One region of the Neobacillus sp. D3-1R genome, then DNA from elsewhere that is predicted to be linked to it. Evidence: riboswitches for the same ligand, from Rfam matches in the RefSeq annotation. Region 1 holds a riboswitch; each other region holds the start of a gene.
What was found. A riboswitch is a leader RNA that binds a small molecule or an ion and turns the genes downstream of it on or off. The one in region 1 is predicted to bind S-adenosylmethionine.

Region 1 (7,415 bases):
TAAGGAAGTTGAATTTCCTTTGCTATTTAAAGCCTGCACCATCGCATTGTATTCAGAAACCATGAAATTTAATTGGTTTTGAAGGATGTTTTTTAATTCTGGGTCTTGGCAATATGGTTGATATAGTTGAAATTGATTAATTGCATTTATGGAACTACATAATACCTCATGGTACTGTAACGTTTCACCTGCGCCAATAGTTCCTTGGTTCATCATGTTCATTCAACTTGCCTCCAAAGATTAAATGGTGTGGGTAAACAACCCAAGTTCATTTTTCCTTTTTATTGCTTTAAATATGTAAAAAAACTCTCAAGAGCTCTTGAGAGTTTTTACTAGAATAATTTATAAGTGATTAGACCATTAGTTTGAATGTAGATACATAAATTACCATGATTTTGAATAATTTTACTTAATGAAAAAGAGAGTCCATCAAAGTTTAATTCCCAACCTTCTGGAGCCTCATGTTGAATATGAGTAAGTTGTTTAAAAGCTAGCGGGGTTTGAATAAAACCTTCTTCAATTTGATACCATATAGTTTGTAAATATTTCGTTGCGCGAATAGAATCAGGCAAGTTCTTTAATTGTTCCACTGTTATATATCTCATATGATCTCCCCCTAATTAAAGGGTAGGGGAAAGGGCTTGGAAATGCTATCAGTAATTGTTTCCATAAGTAATTATTATTCTTTTTTGCGAAAAGTAAGCAGGACCTGTGTTTTATAAAAAACGTACCCTGTGTCTGCAAAATATAAAAGAAAACATTTATCGGACCTACAATCCGCTATTTATAAATTCTAGAAACTACTGTTCAATTAGTGTTCAGTTTTTCATAAATAAACTTCTCTGTTCTAGCCAAAGAAAAGAGCCGTGATTTCTAACATTGAAATCGACGGCTTTTATTGTGGATTTATGTTGTTATTCAAATGCGAATCATCATTTTCTCCGCCACAACCGAACGGGATGATACTGTTCATTTTATTAACGATTAGCCATCCAAGCAGGTTTACCAAAACCTTTGAATTGTTCATCCATGGTTGCTTCAAATTCAGCGGATTCTACTACTTCTTTTATGTCTTTTGCAAATGTAGCATCCAGGTCTTTCGTATTTACAACGACACGGTTGCGGTAATCATCTGGCATGTCTTCAAGTACAAGAGCATCTAAAAGATCCATTTTTGCGGCTAAAGCAAAGTTTCCTGGGACAGCAGCTAAGTCAACGCTGTCAACAGAACGTGGAAGTTGGCCAGCTTCAATTGGCTGTAATTTGAGATTTTTACTATTATCCTTCACGTCTTTTTCAGAAACTGTAAGTGGATTTACGTCTGGATCTAATGTAATTAATCCAGCATCCTCTAATACTCCTAACGCACGTGCTAGATTGACAGGATCATTTGGTAATGAAATTGTGCTACCTTCAGCGACTTCGTCTAATGAACTATATTTATTAGAATAAACACCCATTGGGGCAGTTGGAACGACTACTAATTCAGATAGTTCTAAGTTGTTTTCTTTTGCAAAGTTCTCCATGTAAATTTTATGTTGGAAAAGATTAGCGTCGATATCGCCGTTTCCAAGGGCTTTATTCGGTTGAATATAATCACTGAATTCTACAACTTCTACTTTATAGCCTTTCTTTTCCAGTAACGGCTTAATTGCTTTTGAAACCATGTCACTGTAAGGACCAGCAGTTGCCCCAATTTTTATTTCCTTTTTATCCTCTGAAGAAGAGGATGATTTTTCTGTATTGCCGCAAGCAGCAATGACTCCAACTGACAACACTAGAACTAATAATAATAAAAGCTTTTTCATTTCTTGTTTCCCCCTATTTTTGTAGAAAATTAATTCGACAGGTGCCTGTCACCATCAATATATTTTTAGCGCTTATCAACAAGTCGGGCGATTTGATCGCCTGATAGTTGGATAAGCTGGACTAAACAAATCAATACAATCACTGTTGTGAACATCACGGTGTTGTCGTAACGGTAGTAGCCGAAGCGTATAGCAAGGTCTCCAATTCCACCGCCGCCGACAATTCCAGCCATTGCTGAAAAACCAATTAAACTAATTGTTGTTAGAGTAATACCTTGAACAATTCCTGGACGAGCTTCAGGAAGTAATACATCTTTTATAATCATCCAAGGTGTGGCACCGACAGCAACAGCTGCCTCCACGACACCTTTGTCTATTTCACGTAGAGAGGTTTCTACGAGTCTAGCAAAAAACGGAATGGCCGCTACAGACAAGGAAACACTTGCAGCAGTAGGCCCAATAGTTGTTCCTACAATTAAGTTTGTTAATGGGATGAGTCCAACCAATAAAATGATAAAAGGTATGGAGCGTATCGTATTAACAAAGAAACCTGAAAGAATTTTAGTAGGTAGATTTTCTAAAAATAAACCTCGGTCCGTTACAAATAATAAAACTCCAAGAGGTAACCCTACTACAATTGCAACAGCTAATGAAATGAGGACCATATAAAGGGTCTCAAAAAAAGCTTTGTTTAAATCCGGCAGTATCTCAATGATGGAATCAAGCGGCATCTAAGACCACCTCCAAGTTATTAGTACGTACCTTTATGTAATCAATAGCACGATTAACTTCTGTTTTTTCACCGGATAACTCCATAATAAAAATCCCTAAGGGTGTCCCTTGGATATATTCGATTTTTCCATGAAGGATATTCCCTTTAACTTTGAATTGTTGCAGCATATCGGAAACAACAGCTTCTTCTGCAACCAATCCTTTAAATTGAATTTTTACAATTGTACCTACTCTGCTTTCGAGTAGATGTTCTGGTAATTCAAAATGAAGAACACTATTAATGAATGCTTTTGTTAGAGGTTGTTTTGGCTCTGCGAAAATTTCATATACAGGACCTTCCTCGATGACTTGACCATTTTCCATAACCGCAATTCGATCACATATATCTTTTACAACGTCCATTTCATGGGTGATTAACACAATGGTTAATCCAAGCTCTTTATTTATTTTTTTTAATAAAGATAAGATAGACTTCGTTGTACTTGGGTCCAGTGCTGATGTTGCCTCATCACAAAGAAGAACATGTGGGTTATTCGCAAGAGCTCTTGCAATTCCAACTCTTTGCTTTTGACCACCGCTTAGCTGTGCTGGATAAACATCACGCTTGTCGCTCAGTCCAACCAATTCAAGTAATTCTGTCACACGAACATCGATTTCAGTTTTTGGTTTATTTGCTGCTTTTAAGGCGAAAGCAACATTTTCAAAAACTGTTTTCGAGGAAACGAGATAGAAATGCTGGAAAATCATACCAATTTTTTGCCGTGCAGCTCGAAGATCCTTTTCATTTAAGGAAGTTAACTCTAGATTATCGATATGAATGGCACCAGATGTCGGTTTTTCTAGCAGATTTAAGCAACGGAGAAGTGAACTTTTTCCAGCACCGCTATAACCGACAATCCCATATATTTCTCCTTTTTGAATGGTTAGGGAAACATCATTAACCCCTACCACCGTACCCTTCTTTGTTTTGTATTCCTTTACGAGATTTTCAATCCGAATCATCTCTGTAAACCTCCCGAATATCAGATTTGAAAAAATAAAAAAGCCTCTTTCATCTGAAAGAGGCATCGTAAACAATCTATACGACTTATCTCTCAGAATGAAATCATTCTGTAGGAAGTGGCACCGTTCCTAAAAAGGAGGTTGCCGGACGTCATAGGGCCTATCCCTCGGTCACTCTTGATAAGTTTGAAATATGTAATTTTTTTAACTAAGTCGTATCATAATCCTAAGAAAATGTTCTGTCAATCCGTTTTTTTTGAAAAATAAGTTAGTAAACGCTTACAATGTTGTCTTTAAAAGGGGGAAAATTTTTTACCACCAAATTTGCGGTGCTTCTGTTTCTTTAACATCAAACAATAAATTAGATTGTTCATTCCAATTGAGACTTTCCAAAAATTGATAAATATCTTCTTCGATTTTATTTCTTTCATTTTCGAGCGTGATGATGTGACCTGATTGCTCATACCATTTAATTGATTTTTCACTAGAATGAACATGATTAAAAATAATGTCCGGGCTTTGTAAATCAATGACATTGTCTTTTCTTCCTTGAATGATTTGGATTGGTGCTTCCACATTTTGTAGATTTTGTTTTACTTCTGCCACTAAATCTAGGAGACCTTGCACGGCTGGAATAGGTTGTTTCGTTAACATATTTAATTCTTGTGAGATTTGTTCATCCGTTTTTCCTTCAAACTTTTTATAACTTTCAGCGTATGAACGGACCATTTCGTTTAGAACAGAATCACGAACAAATCCCATTGGAGCACACATTGGAATAACCGCCACAACTGGTTTTTCCATCGCAAGCTTTAATGACATTACCCCACCTAAGGAGATGCCAGTTACCGCAATCTTTTTAAATCCCATATTTACTAAATGTTGATATCCGGTAAGAACACTTTGCCACCAGTCAGAAGGAGTAGAATTGGCCAATTCATCAGGAGATTCCCCGCCATGACCTTTATATTGAGGACCATGACACGTATAACCTTTACTCTCTAAAAACCTTCCTAACATACGAACATCAGCTGAATTTCCGGTAAAGCCATGTAAAAGTAAGACTGCTTTTTCTCCGCCTTCAAAGGTAAAGGGTTCTGGTTTAACGATCTCCATATCCAATTCTCCTTCATGTTTTTTAGAAAGGCTGTTTTCGTATAGTTTGTGGTTATCGTAAAAATCCCTAAAGCCGGATTTTTACAGGCTCTCTCTTAATAAGAGATCAGCTCTTTTCTTCATATCCTATGAGTTTCAACACCCTATATAGTGAAATGCCTATTTATTAGTTAGAAAAAGCAACAAAGTTTCAGAAAAGAGTCTTTAGAAAAAAGGTGACTCGATTTCTAAGAGTCACCTTCAAAAAAGTTGCGAAATTTATTTTTATCCTGATTAGCTTCATCTGTAAGGTAAGGATTTTCTTCGGTGACATCTTTTGGGTCTAAATTTGTTTTGATGACAAGCATTGGCGAGCTAGGTTGTCGTGCAATCATTCGATCATCAAGACTGTCGAAATCCGGTAAATTGTGTCGATTCTTTTCGTCCACATCGATCACCTCCTTGTATTAGAATGTCTATATAGACATATTGTTATGTAAAGGCTGTTTTCGTTTAGATTGCAGTTCTTTAGAAGTGAGTAGCTCTTTTCTTGATTTTAAACGAGTTTCAATTTACTACATTGAGTAATCCCTTTTAATAAATAACATTAGTAACAAAGTTTTAGAAAAGAGCCTATGTAAAATAATAGAAGGTAGGTATATGTATTGGTTCAACTAGTATTTTTTGAAAAAAAGTATGAAGAAAAATTATTATCATTTCAGTTACCTGAAGACCAGCATCAATTTACAGGACTTCCCGTTGATGTTTTGGAAATATCCATTCAAGATAAAAACCGTTTTCCGATTGTCATTTCGAGTGATAATGAGGTGGTAGGATTTTTTGTTCTTCACTATGGAGAGGATATACGTTCGTTCACTAGCAATCCTAACGCTATGCTCCTGCGTGCTTTATCCATTGATTTTAATGAACAAGGAAAAGGATATGCCAAAAAAGCAATGCAGCAATTACCGCAATTTGTCAAAAATAACTTTCCACAGGTGAATGAAATTGTCCTGGTCGTTAATAAAAGAAATGAGGGAGCAAGAGTTTTATACGATAAAACGGGATTCGATGATACAGGTGAAGAACGAATTGGGGAGATAGGTCCACAATACTTGATGCATTTACAAATTAAGTAGGTATAAAATCTGGAAAAAGACCCACCCTTTAACACTTTACTTAACTAAAATTTCCTTTGACACAATTCGACATAGATTGTATGATGATAAGCGTTCATTTAATAATTGCACACCGTGTTCAGGTGTGTTTTTTGTTTTTTTAAAATAAAAATTAAAATAGAGTAAGATATTAAGTATATTAGAAAATCGATGATGAAAAGTGAGGCGAAAACAGATGGGGCAGAACAACAAACTTGGATTCTGGATTTTAACAGCATTAGTGATTGGTAACATGGTTGGTTCAGGGATTTTTATGCTTCCACGTTCTTTATCAGAAGCTGCGAGTCCTGCAGGGGTAATGGGTGCATGGATTTTAACAGGTGTTGGAGTATTAATGATTGCACTAGTTTTTGGGAACTTAGCGATTCGAAAGCCAAACTTAACAGGTGGGCCGCAAATATATGCGAAGGAGCTTTTTAAGAAAGATTCGAAAGCATCCATTCTTTCAGGATTCATGGCATCTTGGGGATATTGGATTGGAAACTTTGCTGGGAACGTAGCGATTATTACTACTTTTACTGGATACCTTTCTACATTCTTCCCAATCTTAACAAGTGATGCTGAACTTCTACAAATTGGCTCTTTTCAATTAAAAGTAGGAAATGCTTTAACCTTTTTGGTCGCTACCATTTTGCTTTGGGGAACTCACTTTATTATCTTACGTGGCCTTGATAATGCAGGTAAGTTAAACTTCTTGGCAACTGCAACAAAGGTTATTGGATTCTTTCTGTTTATTGTAGTAGGTTTATTTGCCTTTAATTCTGCTAACTTAGTGCCATTTGTTGCCCCACGCGTTGGGGACGCTGGTCAAACATTTGGTTTATTTGGACAAATTAATAATGCAGCCGTTTCTACCTTATGGGCTTTTATTGGTGTTGAATCAGCTGTTGTTTTTGCTTCAAGAGCGAAGAAACAAACGGACGTTAAGCGTGCTACCATTTTAGGTTTATTGATTGCATTAGCGATCTACATTGGGATCAGTACTTTAGTGATGGGAATGCTGACACAAGAAACGTTAATCGCTTCGGAAACACCATTAATCGATGCTATTCAAACTGTATTAGGTCCAGTTGGTGGAAAGGTATTAGCAGCTATTGGATTAGTAAGCTTAATCGGTTCAACCATCGGTTGGGTAATGCTAAGTGCGGAGGTCCCTTACCAAGCTGCAAAACAGGGACTATTTTTAAAATCATTTTTAAAAGTAAACGATAATGGAATTCCTGTTTTCTCTTTAGTACTAAGTAATGGCTTAGCACAATTATTTATATTCTCTACCATCTCTAATTCCATTTCAGCAGCTTTTGATTTTGTTATTTATGTGGCAACATTAGCTTATTTAGTACCTTACTTTATTTCATCTGTATTCCAAATTAAATTGGTCGTTACTGGTGATACGTACGCAAATATGATGAAGGATCGTTGGGTAGATGGAATGATTGCTGTCCTAGCAACGGCCTATTCTATCTGGGTCATCATTGCCGGTACCGCAGATATCAAAACATTCACCTTTGGTATGCTGCTATTAGCAAGTGGAATTGTCTTCTCTAAACAAGTATTAGCTCAAACTCAGAAAAAACAAAATGATACCCAAAAAATAGCA
Region 2 (7,415 bases), 2.0 Mb from region 1:
ACAATTGGCAATCCGAGTTTAAGAGTATTAGATATCGAAAAGGTATCTGAAATCGCTCATTCCCATGGGATTCCGTTAATCATTGATAATACCTTTGCAACTCCATACCTTTGCAGACCAATCGAATACGGAGCGGACATTGTGGTACATTCAGCCACAAAATGGTTATTAGGTAATGGAACTACACTTGGAGGAATTATTGTTGATGGTGGGAAGTTTGATTGGAATTCTAGCAAGTTCCCTGGATTTAATGAACCTGATCCAAGCTATCATAACTTAGTCTATAGTGAGGCGTTAGGATCCCAAGCTTATATTATTAAGGCAAGAGTTCAACTTCTCCGCGATCTTGGGCCATCACTAAGTCCGCAAAATGCCTTCCAATTCACACTAGGGTTAGAAACACTACATGTTAGAATGAAGGAGCACATTGCCAATACAAAAGTAATTGTACGTTACCTCGAGGAACACTCAGCAGTTGATTGGGTAGGGTATCCAGGTAATGAACCGCATCCTGATTATCACCTAGTCGAGAAATACTTACCAAAAGGTGCTGGGGCAGTGGTTGTTTTTGGCATAAAAGGTGGTAGAGAAGCAGGAGCAAAGTTAATTAATTCGGCTAAGCTCTGGGCACATGTTGCCAATGTAGGAGATGCCAAAAGCTTAATGATTCATCCTGCAAGCACGACGCATCAACAATTAGACAATGAAGGGTTAATAGCTTCAGGAGTTTCAGAAGATTTAATCAGACTATCTATTGGAATCGAAAATGTAGAAGATTTAATAGAAGACTTAGAACAAGCAATTGAAAATGCGACGGGTATACGTTCTATTTCATTACAGGTATAAATGTAAATTGAAAAAATACCCATAAATTATTCTAGAAAAATAGATTGACACCCTACTTTTTCCGTGATACGATATCAATCGTGATTACGAAATTCACTTAAATACATTAACGTGTTAATTAAATATAGTTTGTGGTTTGCTCTTATCAAGAGAGGTGGAGGGATGTGCCCTATGAAGCCCGGCAACCGTCAATATTCGTATTGAAATGGTGCCAATTCACGCAAAGCGTAGCTTTGGGAGATGAGAGAAAGGAAAATCGATGGATTGTGCCTTTCTGCTCATTTGCAGAAAGGCATTTTTATTTTCTTAGAATGATTTTCCCTTAATAACCCAACCCTATGTTTATATATAATTCGAGAATAATAATCCGGAAGTAAAGAGGGTGAAAAAATGATATCGATCAAAAATGTTCAAAAAGTATATTCGTCCAAAAAAGGTCAGGTTAGAGCAGTAGATGATGTGAATTTAGAAATCACTGAAGGCGAAATTTTTGGGGTCATTGGGTATAGTGGTGCAGGAAAAAGTACATTAATCCGTATGCTTAATGGACTTGAAATCCCATCAGCTGGGACCATTACAGTTGCTGAACGTGTCATTTCAAAAATCAAAGGCAGTGACCTTCGTAAGGCAAGACAAGAAATCAGTATGATATTTCAACATTTTAATCTCCTTTGGTCGAGAACAGTTCGAGAGAATATCTCCTTTCCGCTTGAAATTGCTGGGGTAACAAAAGCAGAAAGAATTCGCCGCGTGGATGAGTTGATTAAGCTAGTTGGTCTAGATGGAAGGGAAGATGCTTATCCATCAGAACTCAGTGGTGGTCAAAAGCAAAGAGTAGGGATTGCACGAGCACTAGCTAATAATCCTAAAGTTTTACTTTGTGATGAAGCGACATCTGCTTTGGACCCACAAACAACGGATTCTATACTAGATTTACTAGTTGATATTAATAATCGCTTAGGATTAACGATTGTCTTGATTACACATGAAATGCATGTAATTCAAAAAATTTGCCATCGGGTAGCTGTGATGGAAGGTGGAAAAATAGTGGAGTTAGGGCCGGTGTTAGAAGTGTTTAAAAATCCTCAGCAGCCCATAACAAAACGTTTTGTCCAACAGGTTACAGAACCGGAGGAAACAAAGGAAACAGCTGAGCATCTCATCGGTCGTTATCCAGAAGGAAAAGTCGTTCAGTTAACATTTGTTGGCGAAGCTACTGAGCAACCTGTGATTACGAATCTTATCCGCCATCATAATGTAACCGTTAATATTCTTCAAGGGAAAATTAATCAGACACAGAATGGCTCTTACGGATCATTATTTATCCATATTGATGGAGAGAGTAAAGAAATCACAAAAGCCATCGATTTTATTCGCTCTCAAGCTGTTGGAGTGGAGGTGGTAACAAATGGTTGAAAAGTTCTTTCCAAATGTAAACTGGGAACGAATGTGGCAGGCGACATATGAAACTTTATACATGACAGGGATCTCTGTGTTGGCAACGTTTGTTCTAGGTATTATCCTTGGCCTACTATTGTTTTTAACATCAAAGGATAATATATGGGAAAACAAAGTGATTAACACGATTATCAGCGCATTGGTAAATATTTTTCGATCTATTCCTTTTATTATTCTGATTGTATTATTAATCCCTTTTACTAAATTCATTGTAGGAACCATGATTGGGGAAGATGCTGCATTACCGGCGCTTATAATAGGGGCAGCACCTTTTTATGCACGAATGGTGGAAATAGGGTTAAGAGAAATCAATAAAGGTGTTATTGAAGCAGCCAAATCTATGGGTGCAAAAACGAGCACCATTATTTTAAAAGTTTTACTTCCAGAATCCATGCCAGCATTAGTATCAGGGATAACAGTTACGGCTATATCCTTAGTTGGTTTTACCGCAATGGCGGGTGTTATTGGAGCAGGGGGATTAGGGAATCTTGCTTATTTAGAAGGTTTCCAAAGAAGTCGATTTGACGTCACCTTAATGGCAACAATCGTCATTTTAGTCATCGTTTTTATTATTCAATTCATTGGTGATATTATCACCGCTAAATTAGATAAAAGATAAAGGAGAAATGGAACATGAAAAAATGGTTAAGTGTACTATTATCATTAGCAATGGCATTAGTTCTTGCAGCTTGCGGAACTTCTGAAGAAAAAACAGAGGGTGGAAATGCAGGTAAAGAAGATGGATTAAAGAAATTAGTGGTTGGAGCGTCTAACGTTCCCCATGCTGAAATTTTAGAAGAAGCAAAACCTCTATTAAAAGATAAGGGGATTGACTTAGAAATCACAACTTTCCAAGATTATGTATTACCAAACCAAGCATTAGAATCTGGTGAATTAGATGCAAACTACTTCCAACATATCCCTTACTTAAATGCTCAAATTAAAGAAAATGGATATGACTTTGTCAATGCAGGCGGAATCCACATCGAGCCAATTGGTGTTTACTCAAAAAAATATAAGAGCCTTGATGAACTTCCTGAAGGTGCACATATCATTGTAAGTAACTCAGTTGCAGACCACGGCCGTATCTTAACGATGTTAGAAAACAAAGGTTTAATTAAGTTAAAAGAAGGCGTTGAAAAGACAGAAGCTACCGTTGATGATATTGTAGAAAATCCTAAAAAGTTAAACTTTGACGCAGAATATGAAGCATCTTTACTTCCTCAAATTTATAACAACGGTGAAGGCGATGCGGTGTTAATTAACTCTAACTATGCAATTGATGCAGGATTAAATCCACTTGAAGATTCTATTGCGATCGAAGAAAGCGATTCACCTTATGTAAACGTCATTGCTGTTCGCAAAGGTGACGAAAATAAAGAAGAAATTAAAACATTAGTAGAAGTTCTACGTTCAAAAGAAATTCAAGATTTCATTCTTGAAAAATATAAAGGTGCAGTTGTACCAGTTTCAGAATAATAAGGTTAAGGTCAGAACTTCATAAAGAGTTCTGACCTTTTTCTTTTACTAAAAATGCATAGCACTCATTTGTTGTTATCATACTAATTTTGATATTGATTAGGATGGAGTGAAAACATGGAACATAACAATGAACTAAGAAATTCTACAGAATTAGCTTTACATGAATATAAAGTAGGGTTAGGTACTTTTACGCAAAAAATGCCTAAGTTGGCTCAACATTATAATGCCTTTACAGAGGCATGTTTTGAAGAAGGAGTATTATCCAAAAAGGATAAACAATTAATCGCCCTGGGAATCAGTTTATATTCTCAAGATGAATACTGTATTATTTATCATGTGAAAGGTTGCCTTGATGAAGGAGCCAGTGAAGAAGAGATTTTAGAAGCGGTAGGTGTGACAGCTGCATTTGGCGGTGGAGCAGCTATGAGCCAAGCTGTTACTCTCGTTCAAGAAGCAATGGAAGAGTTAAATCAGTTAAAACAATAAGTAACTTATATAATAAGGAAGAAAATTGCTAAGGGGCAGACTTTTTCAGTCTGTCCCTTATTCTCATACATGAATAAGGGACAATAGAGGAAAAACTAATATGTAATGTAAAATGCCTAATAAAAAAATAGTTTTTAATAAAAATTGATATAAATCAATGATTTTTTCAACAAAATACATTAACATTATCACGGTAGTGTAAATCGTCTTAAATGGTTGCTATCAGATTCTATTTGTTATAAGATTGTAATGAGAATAAAATGAGAATGAGATTTGATGAATGAACAAGTCATCAAATATTATACTTCGGAGGTATAGATATGGCAGGATCAACTTTAACAATTAAAGACTTACATGTAGCGATTGATGGGAAAGAAATCATTAAAGGTTTAAACCTTGAAATAAAAGGTGGAGAAATCCACGCTATCATGGGTCCAAATGGTACAGGGAAATCTACTCTTTCTTCAGCTATTATGGGTCATCCAAAATATGAAGTAACGAGTGGTAGCATAACACTTGACGGTCAAGACGTTCTTGAAATGGAAGTGGATGAGCGTGCCCGTGCAGGTCTTTTCTTAGCTATGCAATATCCAAGTGAAATCAATGGAGTAACGAACGCAGACTTCTTACGTTCTGCTTTAAATAGCCGTCTTGGTGAAGGAAATGAAATCTCACTAATGAAGTTCATCAGAAAAATGGATTCAAAAATGGAATTCCTTGAAATGGATCCAGATATGGCACAACGTTATTTAAATGAAGGTTTCTCTGGTGGGGAGAAGAAGCGTAACGAAATTCTACAATTAATGATGTTAGAACCAAAATTAGCTATATTAGATGAAATCGACTCTGGATTAGATATCGACGCACTGAAGGTAGTATCGAAAGGTATTAACGAAATGCGTGGAGGAGACTTTGGTTGCTTAATTATCACTCACTACCAACGTTTATTAAACTATATCACTCCTGACACTGTGCATGTGATGATGCAAGGTCGTATCGTAAAATCAGGTGGACCTGAGCTTGCACAACGCTTAGAAGCAGAAGGATATGACTGGATCAAGAAAGAACTAGGAATTGAAGACGAAACAGTTGGGCAAGAAGCTTAAGCGTTAGGGGGATCAACATGACAATTGATACAAAACTACCATTTGATCAGGAGTATATCGCTAATTTTTCAAAAGAAAATGGCGAACCTGCATGGTTAACAGAATTAAGAATAAATGCATTATCAAATGCCGTACAATTACCATTGCCAAAGCCTGATAAAACGAAAATTGATAAGTGGAACTTCACACAGTTTGATACTCATCAAGTGAAAAGCAACGCTTACCAATCTTTATCAGATCTACCTAAAGCGGTAAAGGTATTAGTAGATACGGAATCACAAAATAGAAATTTATATATCCAAAACAATACAACACCAGCTTACTTGGAGGTTTCTTCTGAGCTAAAAGAAAGTGGAGTTATTTTTACAGATATCTTTTCAGCAGCAAGAGAACATGGTGAATTACTTCAAAAGTATTTCATGACAAATGGTGTAAAGATTGATGAACATAAATTAACAGCTCTACATGCCGCATTGGTTAATGGTGGAATTTTCCTCTATATTCCTAAGAATGTAGAATTAAAAGAACCTATTCAGGCTATTTTTGTTCACGACGATGCTTCATTAAATCTTTTTAACCATGTATTAGTGGTTGCTGAGGATAATAGTAAAGTAACATATGTTGAGAATTATGTATCAACAATGGATACAGCTAATGGAATTTTCAATCTTGTTACAGAAGTAGTAGCAAATTCTAATTCTAAAGTACAATACGGTGCAGTTGACAACTTAAACAAAGGTGTAACAACTTATGTGAATCGTCGTGGCGTGGCTGGGAAAGATGCACGTATTGAATGGGCATTAGGGTTAATGAATGATGGAAATACGATTTCTGAAAATATCACAAACTTAATCGGTGATGGTTCTTTCGGTGATTCAAAAACGGTTGTAGTTGGACGTGGAAATCAAATTCAAAACTTTACAACAAGTATTGTGCATTTTGGGAAAAACACAGATGGATTTATTTTAAAGCATGGTGTTATGAAGGATGAAGCTTCTTCCATCTTTAATGGAATTGGTAAAATTGAGCATGGTGCTTCTAAATCTAATGCAGAGCAAGAATCACGTGTTTTAATGCTTAGCGAAAAAGCTCGTGGCGACGCAAACCCAATCCTTTTAATTGATGAAGATGACGTTACAGCAGGTCACGCAGCTTCAGTTGGAAGAGTAGACCCATTACAGCTTTACTATCTAATGAGTAGAGGGATTTCAAAAACTGAAGCAGAACGTCTTGTTATTCACGGTTTCTTAGCTCCAGTTGTAACAGAGCTTCCTATTGAAGCGGTTAAGAAACAATTAACCGAAGTGATTGAAAGGAAAGTAAGATAATGAATATCCAGGATATTCGAAATCAATTTCCGATTCTTAATCAAGAAGTCAATGGCCGACCACTTGTTTACCTAGATAGTGCTGCTACCTCTCAAAAGCCTATTCAAGTAATTGAGGCTGTAGACAACTACTATCGTCAATATAATTCTAACGTTCACCGTGGTGTTCATACGTTAGGAACACGAGCAACGGACGGGTATGAAGGTGCTCGTGAAAAGGTTCGTAAGTTTATTAATGCAAGATCCACGGAAGAGATTATTTTCACACGTGGTACAACAACTTCACTAAACACAGTAGCTGCTAGCTATGGGGCAGCAACACTAAATGAAGGTGATGAGATTGTGATCTCTCATATGGAGCATCATAGTAATATCATCCCATGGCAGCAAGTTGCAAAAAGAACAGGAGCACAACTCAAATATCTACCATTACAAGAAGATGGTTCGATTTCTTTAGAAGATGTTAGAGCAACTGTTAATAATAATACAAAAATCGTTTCCGTTATGCAGGTTTCCAATGTACTTGGGGTAGTCAATCCAATCAAGGAAATAGCGAAAATTGCTCATGAACATGGGGCAATCATGGTTGTCGATGGTGCTCAAAGTACACCTCATATGAAGGTGGATGTTCAAGATTTAGATTGTGATTTCTTCGCTTTTTCTGGACATAAGATGTGCGGACCAACTGGAATCGGAGTACTTTATGGTAA
Region 3 (7,415 bases), 1.4 Mb from region 1:
AACGCTTATAATCATGATTCCTTTCTTAAAGATTTAGATTTTGATAGACTATCATCCCTTATTTGGCTTTCAGGTTGTATGAATTGGAACTTTTTACAGAAAACGACCAAATTACTTGAATCTAATTCAGATGAAAAAGAGCTAGAAGCCCATTTAGATGATTATTTAAAAAGGGGAGAAAGTCTTTTAAACTTAATAAACAATCCTGTTAGCTAAATAAGTGACGTATATCATTAAGGTAACTTATTTTATGAAGTTTTTATACTATTTACGATTTTTAATTGGAATAACTTCAAATATCTATTATGATGTAAGAGGGAATCATATGATTCAATTATCAACCATTTTTCGGGGGGATACAAAATGGAACACGTACAATACCGTGTAGAAAAAGATTTTCTCGGTGAAAAGGAAGTAAATGTAAACGCTTACTATGGTATTCAAACCTTACGTGCTGTTGAAAACTTTCCTATTACTGGTTACCGTATTCACGGTGAATTAATAAAAGCAATGGCAATGGTTAAAAAAGCAGCAGCGTTAGCTAATATGCAATCTGGTCGACTTTATCATGAGTTAGGAAATGTAATCGTTCTAGCGGCTGATGAAATTATTGAAGGTAAGTACCATGATCATTTTATTGTGGATCCGATTCAAGGGGGAGCAGGAACTTCTATCAATATGAATACGAATGAAGTTATTGCTAACCGAGGGTTAGAATTATTGGGTAAGGAAAAAGGGGATTATTTTCATTTAAGTCCGAATTCCCATGTTAACATGGCTCAATCAACGAATGATGCTTTCCCAACAGCTATACATATATCAACTTTATCTTTATTAGAAACATTACTTGTAACGATGAAAAAAATGCATGATGTTTTTGCAAAAAAGGCTCAGGAATTTGATTCGATCATTAAAATGGGTAGAACTCATTTACAGGATGCTGTTCCCATTCGTCTTGGACAAGAATTTGAAGCATACCGTCGAGTGGTTGAACGCGACATTAAGCGCATTAGCAATACACGTGAGCATTTATATGAAGTTAATATGGGTGCAACCGCTGTTGGAACAGGCTTAAATGCTAACCCTAAATATATAGAAAATGTTGTTATTCACTTGCGGGAAATAACGGGTTTTCCTTTAGTGAATGCTGAACATTTAGTAGATGCGACTCAAAATACTGATGCATATACGGAAGTTTCTGCGGCGTTAAAGGTTTGTATGATGAATATGTCTAAGATTGCCAACGATCTTCGTTTAATGGCTTCAGGCCCACGCGTTGGATTTAACGAAATCTTTTTACCAGCACGTCAACCTGGTTCATCTATTATGCCTGGAAAAGTTAACCCTGTAATGCCAGAGCTAATAAATCAAGTAGCATTCCAAGTGATTGGAAATGATCATACCATTTGCTTAGCCTCTGAAGCGGGTCAATTAGAGCTGAATGTAATGGAACCTGTTTTAGTTTTTAATTTAATTCAATCGATAAGCATTATGAATAATGCATTCAATGCGTTTACTGATTATTGCTTAGCAGGTATTGAAGCGAATGCTGATAAAACGAAAGCGGATGTGGAAAGAAGTGTTGGTATCATTACCGCGATTAATCCTCATCTTGGATATGAACCAGTTGCCAGAATTGCTAGAGAAGCAATTTTAACCGGTAAATCGGTCCGCGAACTTTGTCTGGCTTATGATGTTTTAACAGAAGAAGAACTAGATCTTATTTTGGACCCATTTGAAATGACACATCCTGGTATTGCTGGCGAATCATTATTAAATAAAGATTAAAAAAAGGAAGCTTGGCTTTGATGCCAGGCTTTTTTAGTTGCATGTATTTTGTTATGGTTTGGTGATTGTAGAAAAATGTCGAATTTTGCAGTATAACATTACCTTCCGATGAAATAACTATATATAAGCAATATAGAAATAGGTGGTAGAATGATTACAGATACAGGTTATCGATTTATTAAAGAAGGAAATGAAATGTTAAGGTCTATTTGGCTTAACGATGTATTATTTTCCATGCATTGGTTTTTCGTTGTACTATTGACGATTGCACCTTGGGTTGTTTGGTATTTTTTACGAGATCCCTCTAAATCGAGGCAATATTTTATTTCGTCTTGGGTTATTATTTTATTTTCCACTATTTTAGACCTAATTGGTCTGTCATTTGATTTATGGCGTTATCATACTAGTGTTTTTCCAATTATGAGTGGCATTATTCCATGGAATTCTTCTCTTTTGCCAGTATGTTTATTAATTGTTTATAAAATAAAAGAAACATGGAGTCCCATTATTAAAGGACTGGTCGTTTCGGCAATCATAGCTTTTATTGGTGAACCCTATTTTGATTTTTTAGGAATAACCGAACATCATCAATGGAGGCATATTTATTCGTTCCCAATTTATTTTCTTATTTATCTATTTAGTTATTATATCGGTTTATCTATGTCCAAAAATCCAAACCATTCCATTGATAGGGATGAATCCGATGAGAAATATAATACTTTATTTCAGTATTCCTGTAATGCCATTTATTACATCGAGAAAACTCACCTAGAAAAGAACTATAGATTTACGGACGTAAATGACACATTTATTAAAGAGATGGGGTATTCTTTAGAAGAATTAAGACGACTTGACCCACGAATGATTTCAGATCAAAGCTTTTATAATATAGATATAATATAAAATATCGTCCATTAGTGAATAATGGTGAAATACAGTTAAATACAGTTTTAGTTACAAAATCTGGGGAGAAAAAATATGTAAAATTATTCTGTAAAATGTTTAAACATAAATACAAAACGGAAATCTTATCGATAGCCCAATTTTTAAATGAAAAAATAGGTGAAAATAAAGTCAATTAACTTAAGATTTTCTCGAATACTAAATACATGAAAAAAGCCCAGCTGATGCTGGGCGTACTTTCAAAAATTTAAACACTCTGATTAACTGCTTCAAGCCTTTTTCTCATGCCAGTAGAATACAATAGTACAATAATACTAGTGGTAATTAGCGTTCCATGAAAAATCCAAACCATTTTTGGCAACGATAATGCTTCCAACACAAAAGGTGCAACAACAAATCCAAGAGCAAAACCTAAAGATTTTAATAACATTCCAACCCCGAAGATTCTTCCTCTAATATGATTGTCTGTTTTTTGTAGGATTGTTGCATGCAGAGTCGTAAAGCATGCATCAAAAATACCCGTTAAGAAAGCAAATGGCAATATGATCCAAATGTTGATGTTTGACAGGAAGGTAATAAACCCTGTTGACATAAGCATCGCGGTAATAAAACAGGCGTAATAGAGACGTGTTCCTTGTAAAAATTTCAATTTTGGTATAATCATTGTTGCTAGTACAGAACCTATTCCCCAAACGCCCCAAATTAACCCGTAATAAAAGCTTTGTTTAGATGCATCAATTTCTTGTGCAAGTAATGGTATTCCTAAATTATGAGATGCACCGGCAAACGCACCAACTAAGAAAACGATATTTACTAGAAACAGCATTGGCGCTAACAGAATGAATGAATAAACCTCCTTTAAGTCTCTGCCAATTGATATCATTTTCTCTTTAATCCCATTGGTTAGTGCCCCGTTCTTAGTAGATGAAGTTGTTTCCCACTTCAGTTTTAATAAAACAACAGCTGATAAAAGATAGGTAACAGCGTCGATAATCAAAGTGACTTGATTTCCGAGAAAGTCGGTTATGACCCCAGCACCGATGAAACCAAAAACTAAGCTAATGGAGGTCAGTCTTGAGATTAGTGCATTTGTTTCCAACACCTTATTTTGACCAAATATTTGAGGAATTTCGGCACTATAACTAACGGCAAAAAAGCTGCTCGTTAAACCGATTAGAAAACAAACAATAATAATCATAATGGGATTTGGAAAAGGAATTAAACTAAGAATAATAACGGCCCGAAAAAGATCGGTATAAATCATGATTTTGCGACGATCAAAACGATCGGCTAGCACTCCGGAAAATAAACTAGATAATACTCCACCTAACGTTCGAAAGGCCATAGTAGCAGCTAACCAGGCAGAGCTCCCTGTTGCTACATACATTAAAACATTGATGGCTATCAAATCCATAAATGTCCCTAGATCTGAAAAGGCTTTGACATATAAGAAAATTTTGCGATTCATTTGCTTCTCCCTTATTCATGAGGTAATTAACGTATTTTCTATTTTAAAGATTTTGAATTTACTTCGCAATACGAAATTTTAGAAATATTAGGATTATAAAACTTTTTTATTTAGAGATTTTCCTATATAATTCTTCCAGAAAGATTAACAGTAAGGAGAAATCAAATGAATTTAAAATCACCTGAACAACTTGCGCAGCTTCAATTAGATGCCTACAATTCCAAGAACCTTGAAGACTTTGTAGAGCAATACGATGACAATATTATTGTGATGGATTTCCCTTCCAATCATATTACTTTAGAAGGGAAAGCAGCCTTTACGGAACGTTACAAAAAGCTTTTTTTAGATAATCCACAGCTTCATGCAGCATTAAAAAATCGTACGATCATGGGAAATCATGTTATTGACCATGAATATTTAACAGGCAGAGCAGATGGTAGTACTGGTGAAGCTATAGCTATTTATGAAATGAATGACACACATATTACCAAGGTGTGGTTTATAAGATAGGGAAAAGCACGCCTTTTTTTATCAGGCATACGCTAATGAAAAAAGGTGTGATGGATAAATGATCCATACGGTCAAGCCTGGAGAGTCACTGGCTTTGATTGCATCCAATTATCGTATTCCTTTTGGAAGGATTTTAGCTGCCAATCCTAAGATCACAAATCCCAATATTTTATTTGTTGGTCAAAAGGTAGAAATCCCTGGGCTACCAGAACCAAGTAGCATTCCATATCATATTCAAGTTTCACTAGGTCAGAGAAAATTGACTCTTTTTCATAACGGGCAAATTTATAAAATTTATCCGATTGCAATAGGGAAAATTTTAACGCAAACACCATTAGGAGAGTATGTGATTGTTAATCGTGAGCCCCAGCCTGGTGGCCCATTTGGTGTTATGTGGCTATCCCTTTCAAGAAGGGGCTATGGTATCCATGGTACAAATAATCCATCATCTATAGGAAAAGCTGTCTCGCACGGATGTATTAGAATGTATAACAAGGATGTATTGGAAGTAGCAAGACTTGCTCCAAATGGTACTAGAGTAGTTATTCAATCTTAATTTAATAATTTTAGGGCATAAATCTAAAATTTCTAGGGAAAATAATCATAAGACTTGTAGCTCAATGGTAGAGCAGCCAGCAAAGTTCAATCGTTCTTTGTCTGAGCATCTCGTAGGTTCGATTCCTACCAAGTCTTATTCTACATGTCTTTGGAGTGATACCTATGAAAAAAGAACCTACATTCCCTAATAGAGAGCAGTTAGACGAAGCATTTACACTTCTTCAAGATCAAATAACCAGAATCACCGTTGAGGAAGAAGAAGAAATGATAAAAATGGATGATGAAAAGTAGAAGATAGCTTGTGTTAAATTTTAAAAAAATGGTTCTGTTAAAGAGCAGTGTTGATTTATAACAAAGTTGATTGGAGCGGAAGGTACGAGACTCCTGCGGGAGCAGCGGGACAGGTGAGACACCACAGGAGCGATAGCGACGAGGAGGCTCACTGCACGCCCCGCGGAAAGCGAGTGCCTGTAGCGGAAATCAACATTCTTGTTTAACAGAGCCTAAAAAATAAATATGTTGACAATCGAAATAATTTACACTATTATCAGCTTATTAAATTAAATTATTAAAATATTTCTTCTTATCAAGAGAGGTGGAGGGACTGGCCCTTTGAAGCCTCGGCAACAGGTTCTTTTGAATACTGTGCCAATTCCATCAAACAAGTATTGTTTGAAAGATGAGAAGAGAGTTTAAATTGAACTCTCTTCTTTGAAGAGAGTTTTTTATTTTTGCGAAAACCCTACTAAGTAGGGTGGAAAAGTAGAGATTGAGCAAAGTGTAGAGGAGAATGTGCAATGAAATATGGATTTTGGTTACCCATTTTTGGTGGTTGGTTACGCAATGTAGAGGATGAGAATATGCCGCCAACATTTGAATATGCAAAAGAGGTCATACAATCAGCGGAAAATTGGGGGTACTCAACAACACTCATTGCCGAGTTGTATTTAAATGACATTAAAGGACCGGAGCATGACTCTCTTGAAGCCTGGTCAACAGCAGCAGCCCTTGCAGCTGTTACAGAGAAAATAGAAATTATGACTGCCATTCGTCCTGGTTTTCATAATCCAGCCATTGCTGCAAAAATGGCTGCTAATATTGATCAAATTAGTAATGGCCGTTTTACTCTTAATGTGGTTTCTGCATGGTGGGCTGAAGAAGCGCGTCAATACGGTGGAATATTTACAGAACATGATGAGCGTTATGCTAGAACTGAAGAATTTATTGATGTATTAAAAGGTTTGTGGGAAGAGGAAACATTCTCATATGAGGGTAAATTTTATGATTTAAAAGATACAAAGCTTTTCCCAAAACCAGTTCAACGCCCTAATCCTATCCTTTATGCGGGAGGCGAGAGTGAGAAAGGGAAGCAGACAATTGTTGAAAAATGTGATGCTTACGTCATGCATGGTGGGACGGTTGAGGAAATTAGAACGAAAGTAGAGGATATGAAGCTACGTCGTGAAAAAACTGGAAATGTACCTTTGTCCTCGTTTGGAATGGCGGCGTATGTCATTTGCCGTGATACAGAGGAAGAAGCTTTAGCTGAACTTGAAAAAATTACAACTGTAAAAGAAACAAGTGGTTATGCGGGCTTTAAGGATTTTACAACTAAATCACAGCTTGAACAAAAAATCCAATTACAAGATTATTCTGTTTCTAACAGAGGTTTACGGCCTAACTTAGTTGGTACCCCTGATCAAATTGCTGATCGCATTTTACAGTATGAAGAAGCTGGTTTGGACTTATTATTACTTCAATTTTCACCACAGCTCGAGGAGATGGAGCGTTTCGCCAAACAAGTAATGACATTAGTTGAACAAAAACGTGGTCTGGTAACAAACTAGGAGGATAATAGAGATGAGTAAAGTATATGTAATTCATGAAAACAGTGAATGGACTGTTCATTTAACTAGAAGATTAGAAGAGCTAGGCATTCCTTTTGAGGAATGGCATTTAGACGAGGGAACTGTGGATTTATCTAGTATTCCGCCGGAAGGAATTTATTACAGTAGGATGAGTGCGTCATCTCATACACGTGACCATCGTTATGCCCCAGAATTTACTTTGCAAGTGTTAGCGTGGTTGGAAGCACATGGACGTACTGTTTTTAATGGTACACGAGCATTACAGCTCGAAGTTAGTAAGGTTCAACAATACTTAGAGTTAAATAAGTATGGTGTTCAAA

Region 2: linked by a shared signal. The riboswitch ahead of ACSBPO_RS18835 (methionine ABC transporter ATP-binding protein) and the one ahead of ACSBPO_RS05020 (methionine ABC transporter ATP-binding protein) in region 1 are both predicted to bind S-adenosylmethionine.
Region 3: linked by a shared signal. The riboswitch ahead of ACSBPO_RS12320 (LLM class flavin-dependent oxidoreductase) and the one ahead of ACSBPO_RS05020 (methionine ABC transporter ATP-binding protein) in region 1 are both predicted to bind S-adenosylmethionine.

The regions. Positions count from the first base shown of each region.
Region 1 is NZ_CP197471.1:1,002,473-1,009,887, forward strand. Features, by position in the region: gene ACSBPO_RS05000 (spore coat protein) at 1-222, opposite strand, end outside; gene ACSBPO_RS05005 (hypothetical protein) at 333-605, opposite strand; gene ACSBPO_RS05010 (MetQ/NlpA family ABC transporter substrate-binding protein) at 978-1,808, opposite strand; gene ACSBPO_RS05015 (methionine ABC transporter permease) at 1,874-2,539, opposite strand; gene ACSBPO_RS05020 (methionine ABC transporter ATP-binding protein) at 2,529-3,542, opposite strand; SAM riboswitch class I at 3,625-3,729, opposite strand; gene ACSBPO_RS05025 (alpha/beta hydrolase) at 3,855-4,658, opposite strand; gene ACSBPO_RS05030 (hypothetical protein) at 4,886-5,086, opposite strand; gene ACSBPO_RS05035 (GNAT family N-acetyltransferase) at 5,303-5,776, shown strand; gene ACSBPO_RS05040 (amino acid permease) at 5,991-7,415, shown strand, end outside.
Region 2 is NZ_CP197471.1:3,655,309-3,662,723, reverse strand. Features, by position in the region: gene ACSBPO_RS18840 (O-acetylhomoserine aminocarboxypropyltransferase/cysteine synthase family protein) at 1-846, shown strand, start outside; SAM riboswitch class I at 986-1,093, shown strand; gene ACSBPO_RS18835 (methionine ABC transporter ATP-binding protein) at 1,237-2,262, shown strand; gene ACSBPO_RS18830 (methionine ABC transporter permease) at 2,255-2,923, shown strand; gene ACSBPO_RS18825 (MetQ/NlpA family ABC transporter substrate-binding protein) at 2,938-3,783, shown strand; gene ACSBPO_RS18820 (carboxymuconolactone decarboxylase family protein) at 3,901-4,272, shown strand; gene sufC (Fe-S cluster assembly ATPase SufC) at 4,593-5,378, shown strand; gene sufD (Fe-S cluster assembly protein SufD) at 5,396-6,706, shown strand; gene ACSBPO_RS18805 (cysteine desulfurase) at 6,706-7,415, shown strand, end outside.
Region 3 is NZ_CP197471.1:2,398,199-2,405,613, reverse strand. Features, by position in the region: gene ACSBPO_RS12360 (phosphotransferase enzyme family protein) at 1-216, shown strand, start outside; gene aspA (aspartate ammonia-lyase) at 364-1,788, shown strand; gene ACSBPO_RS12350 (CBO0543 family protein) at 1,939-2,691, shown strand; gene ACSBPO_RS12345 (MFS transporter) at 2,939-4,159, opposite strand; gene ACSBPO_RS12340 (nuclear transport factor 2 family protein) at 4,325-4,669, shown strand; gene ACSBPO_RS12335 (L,D-transpeptidase family protein) at 4,728-5,225, shown strand; tRNA gene ACSBPO_RS12330 (tRNA-OTHER) at 5,276-5,362, shown strand; gene ACSBPO_RS12325 (hypothetical protein) at 5,390-5,518, shown strand; SAM riboswitch class I at 5,808-5,913, shown strand; gene ACSBPO_RS12320 (LLM class flavin-dependent oxidoreductase) at 6,025-7,074, shown strand; gene ACSBPO_RS12315 (ATP-grasp domain-containing protein) at 7,088-7,415, shown strand, end outside.